DNA from 2 places in the Nocardioides sp. WJ219 genome. Region 2 is predicted to be linked to the other one. Evidence: predicted binding sites of a transcription regulator. Region 2 holds the regulator's gene; the other holds the start of a gene.
The links. The regulator LexA, encoded in region 2, represses DNA repair genes until DNA is damaged. The targets are predictions, from matches to a motif close to TCGAACANNTGTTCGA.
Positions count from the first base shown of each region.

Region 1: the regulator LexA is predicted to act here: its motif matches at 1,275-1,290, upstream of AC4MBH_RS14770 (DUF222 domain-containing protein).

Region 1 covers NZ_JBZUJV010000005.1:368,554-370,949, reverse strand. The annotation lists gene AC4MBH_RS14780 (hypothetical protein) at 1-42, shown strand, start outside; gene AC4MBH_RS14775 (hypothetical protein) at 554-979, shown strand; gene AC4MBH_RS14770 (DUF222 domain-containing protein) at 1,444-2,396, shown strand, end outside.
Region 2 covers NZ_JBZUJV010000003.1:615,584-617,979, forward strand. The annotation lists gene AC4MBH_RS10805 (alkaline phosphatase D family protein) at 1-519, opposite strand, end outside; gene lexA (transcriptional repressor LexA) at 739-1,482, opposite strand; gene AC4MBH_RS10815 (SDR family oxidoreductase) at 1,567-2,355, shown strand.

The DNA of each region.
Region 1 (2,396 bases), on a different contig from region 2:
GGCCGCGACGTATCGCTTATCGGCGGCCGCAGGCGCGTCTGATCACTTCCCTCGGACCTAGGTCGTCATGCGGAACGGGTCGCGCTGTCGCCAACACATGCAGGTTCCCTACGCACAGACGCGAGGTGACTATTGCTTGGCGACTGCTCTGAACCGCCCGTCTGTATGTGAAAGCTGGCTGCAAGCGGCGACAGCGGGCGCCGAGCCGTTCCACATGCCTGAAGGCTTAGGGCAGGCACATGTGCTGTTTTGGCCGTTGTGACTATTCCAAACGTCGCTCGGCCGAGGAATAATGACGATTTCAGCTCTAACGGAAGGACCCAGAATGAGCATCTCGTCAATCGCTCAAGATAGTGCCTTACGTCTCGCGCCTGGAGCGCCGGCCGCTAGCCATAGCGAAGTTGTGGCGCGGAGGTCCGCGGAGGCGGCCGTTGCGGCAGTCGAGAGCGGCTCGAGCAAGGATGAGGCAACCGCGAAAGGCACGGAAGCGGGTAAGAGCGCCGTCTCGTCAAGCGCCTCCGGCTCCGTGAACTCCAACTTCGTAGCACAATTGGTGAAGTACGTCCCCACGGAGGCGATTACCATTTACATCGCTGTCCTGGCGGCTATGGGCGACGTTAAGCCGCCCGTGGGCAAGAAGTTCCACGAAGCGGACTTCAGTGGGCCATGGGCAGTGTTGGTGATCATGGTGCTGGCCACCCTTGTCATGACCCTGGGCCTCGGCTATCGGGCACAAAGGAACGCGCGGCCCACGGGGAAGTTCAAGGTGCCGTACTTCGACATCTGCGCTGCGTGCCTGGCCTTCGCGGTATGGGCATTGGCGTTACCGAGCACACCCCTCCGAGATATCAAAGGGTACGACTACTCAGCGTGGAACCCAATCATCATCCTGGTTGGCACCGCCACGATCTCGTTTGCTGCGTACGTCTTCAACAAGAACGTCGCTTGGGAAAAGTTCCTCCACACACCTGACCCTTAGGAGCGAAGTTCTCCGCGCTAAGACGGCTGCGACCTGGCGTTTGACGTCGGAGGGACAGCAGCCACTTCGGCAGAGTCCCAGCACCTGCACCGTTTGTAAGGTCCGCGAGTCCGGGGTGGATCTGAGGGGCAGCGATAGACGGCCGGAGGTCGTTTCCAGATCTTGCAGCCATTGACCGTCTTCCGGGGGTGCGTGAAAATCGTGCGGCGCTCAACAGCAGTTGAGCACCGCGCTGCGACTGATCCCGGTGGGTCATTCCGTCGCGAATGCGGCATCCGTGAGCCTTGCGCGGACTCCGAACAGGTGTTCTAATAGACAAGCACGGTGGCGTCCGCGTCACCAAGAGATGCAGTAGTCCTCCGGGTGTGCTCCGGAGCTCGTCGCGGGTGGCGCGCTGGCATCGAGGTCCTGTGAAGTCCCGGCGGGTGGGTCCCCGGGCGACGTTCGACTCGTCAGGCAGTCCCATGTCGTTCACCTCGCCGGCCACGCCGGCCGCGGTCCTCGAGGCCGCCGGGTCGGAGATCGGCGCGCTGGGTGATCGGCTCTGGGCGGCCACCGCCGACGAGGACCTGCTCGACGGCGTGCGGGCGCTCGAGGACCTGGTCGCGAAGGCCGGTGCGGTGCGGGCGCGGATGCTCGCCGAGATCGACCACCGCGAGCTGCCGCGGCGTCAGCTGGCGTGGACCTCGACGCACGACTGGTACGCCCACCTCGCCGGGCTGACCGTGGGGGAGGCCCGCCGTGCGGTCGGGCACGCCAAGGCCCTCACGACTGCGTGCGAGGCCACCTGGTCCGCCCTCGCGGCCGGTGAGGTCTCGCCGGTCCAGGCCGGCATCGTGTGCGACGCGGTCGACCAGCTCCCGACCAGCCCGGCCCTGCGCGAGCAGGGCGAGCAGGCGCTGCTCGAGGAGGCCTCGCGCCTCAACGCCACCGAGCTCCGCAAGGCCGCCCGCCACCTGGTCGAGGTGGTCGATCCCGACCGCTCCGAGCGGCAGGCCGAGTCCGAGCTCGCCCGTGAGGAGCGTGCCGCTCACCTCGGCCGGTTCCTCTCGCTCGCCGACGACGCGGCGGGCGGCGTACGGGTCAAGGGTCGCGGCTCGATCGAGGACGCCGCCGTGCTGCGTGCGGCACTGATCCCGCTGACCAAGCCCGAGCCGGCGTCCGACACCGACGACCCGTCCGCGTCACCTCAGCAGGACCCCCGCGACCACGGCGCGCGCCTGTGGGACGCGCTCGTCGAGGTCGCGCAGCACTCGCTCGACACCGACCGCCAACCGAGCGGCCACGGCGCTCGGCCGAGGGTGGCGGTCCTGATCGACCTCGAACGGCTGCGTCGCGCCACGGGTACCGGGCCTGCGGTCACCGAGGACGGACTCACGCTCTCGGCGGCCGCCGTACGCCGCCTGGCCTGCGACGC
Region 2 (2,396 bases):
GCGCGCGGCGATGCCGCGGTAGGCGGCGAAGAACCCGGCCTGCCAGTTGGCGCAGGACACGACCCCGAAACGGAGGTTGCGCGGCGTCGCCGTCGGGGCCGGCGCGGTGCGCATCCGACCGGTGCGGCTGCGGGTTCCGCCGAAGCCGAAGCGGTAGTAGTACCAGGTGGCGGGCTTGAGGCCGCCGACGTCGAGCTTGACCGTGTGGTCGCGGTGCGGTCCGGTGGCGAACGTGCCGCGCCGCAGCACCGTGCGGAAGTCCTTGCGGGTCGAGACCTCCCAGGTCACCTTCACCTTGGGCCCCTTGCCCGACCCCGGCCTGCTGGCCGCGGTCGGGGTGACCCGGGTCCAGATCAGCACCTTGCTCGGCAGCGGGTCGCCCGAGGCGACCCCGTGCCGGAAGTAGCGCCCGCCGGCGGGAGCGGCCTCGGCGGCGTCGGGAGCGAGGGTGGTCAGGGCGGCGCCGGCGGAGCCGGTCGCCAGGACGGTACGTCGCCGTACTCCTGCGGGTGTCGTCACAGAACTACCCAACGACCCCGACGCCCCCGGGTCATGGCAATCGACGCATCGTGACCGTCTGTTCACCTGACGTACCCCGACCGACGGCGGCTGAGGTGCGAGCGCAGCGAGCCTCGAAGCCCCCGTCGCCCAGGACGGTGGTTGAGGAGGTTGCGCTAGCAACCGTCTCGAAACCACGACTCGCTTCGGCCCACCGTGGGTCGGTCCCGGCGTCGTGCCTCAGACCTTGCGCAGCACCGCGGTGACGACGCCGAGGATCGAGGCGTGGGTGCCGTCGATCGGGTCGAAGGCGGGGTTGTGGGGGAGCAGCCAGACCTGGCCGTCCTTGCGCTGCAGCGTCTTGACCGTGGCCTCGCCGTCGATCATCGCGGCGACGATCTCCCCGTTGTTCGCCGTCTGCTCCTGCCGGACCACGACGTAGTCGCCGTCGCAGATCGCCGCCTCGATCATCGACTCGCCCGAGACCTGCAGCAGGAACAGCTGCCCGTCGCCGACGAGCTGCTGGGGGAGCGGGAAGACCGACTCGAGGTTCTCCTCGGCCAGGATCGGGCCACCGGCGGCGATCCGGCCGAGCAGGGGCACGTTGACCGGCGGGACGGCGACGTCGCCGATGCCGGTCTCGTCGTACGTCGTCTCCTCGGCGCTGCCGAGCGAGCGGCGGGCCGCCATCACCTCGGGCAGGAACACCTCGAGGGCGCGCGGCCGGTTGGGGTCGCGCTTGAGGTAGCCCTTCTGCTCCAGCACCCGCAGCTGGTGGGCCACGCTGGAGGTGCTGGTCAGGCCGACGGCCTGGCCGATCTCGCGCATGCTCGGCGGGTAGCCCCGGTGCTCGATGCTGTCCTTGATGTGCGCCAGCACGCGCTGCTGGCGCGGGGTGAGCCCGGTGGCGTCGGCGGGGCCGTCGGGCAGCTCGGAGACCTTGGCGCGGGCGGTGTCACGGGTCGTGTCGCGAGGGCTGGGCATGGCGTCAGGTTCCCATCGATCCCCGACGATTTCAAACAGGTGTTCGAACGGCGTGTCGCGCCCGGTTCCTGGGAGGATCCACCCATGAGGACCTCCCAGCGCACCTCCGCCGTCGTCACCGGCGCGGCCCGCGGCATCGGCCGCGCGGTCGCCGAGCAGCTCGTCGCCGCCGGCCACGACGTCGTGGTCACCGACGTCGACGCCGACGGCGTGGCCGCCACCGCCGCCGAGATCGGCGCCACCGGGATCCCGCAGGACGTGCGCGACCCCGCCTCCCACCGCCGGGTGGCCGAGGTCGCCCAGGCCCGCGCCCCGCTCGGGGTCTGGGTCAACAACGCCGGCGTCGCCCACGAGGGCGACCTCGTGACCCTCACCGACGACCAGGTGCAGCGCACGGTGGAGGTCAACGTGCTCGGCGTGCTGTGGGGGATGCGCGCCGCCCTCGACGCGTTCGGCCCCCGCGGGACGGGCGACGTCGTCAACGTGGCGTCGCTGTCGGGCCTCGGCCCGGTGCCCGGGCTGTCGGCGTACGCCGCCACCAAGGCCGCGGTCGTCTCGATCACCGGCTCGGTCGCCATCGAGGCGCCGGCCGGGGTGCGCGTCCACGCGGTGCTCCCCGATGGCGTCACCACCGCGATGGTCGAGGAGATGGCCGACGGCACCGGCAAGCGGCTGGTCGCCTCGGGCGGTCGGATGCTGACCACCGACGAGATCGCGACGGCGGTCGCGGGCCTGGTGGGTTCGCGGCGGGTGCTGCGCACGGTGCCGGGCTGGCGGGGTGCGGTGATGCGCGCCGGCGGCCTCGCGCCGTCGGTGGCCGCACCGGCGATGGCGGCGTTCGAGTGGCAGGGAAAGCGCCGCCTGCGGCGTTAGAACAAATGTTCGCTCCGGGGTTGCGCGCGTTCGAACAGGTG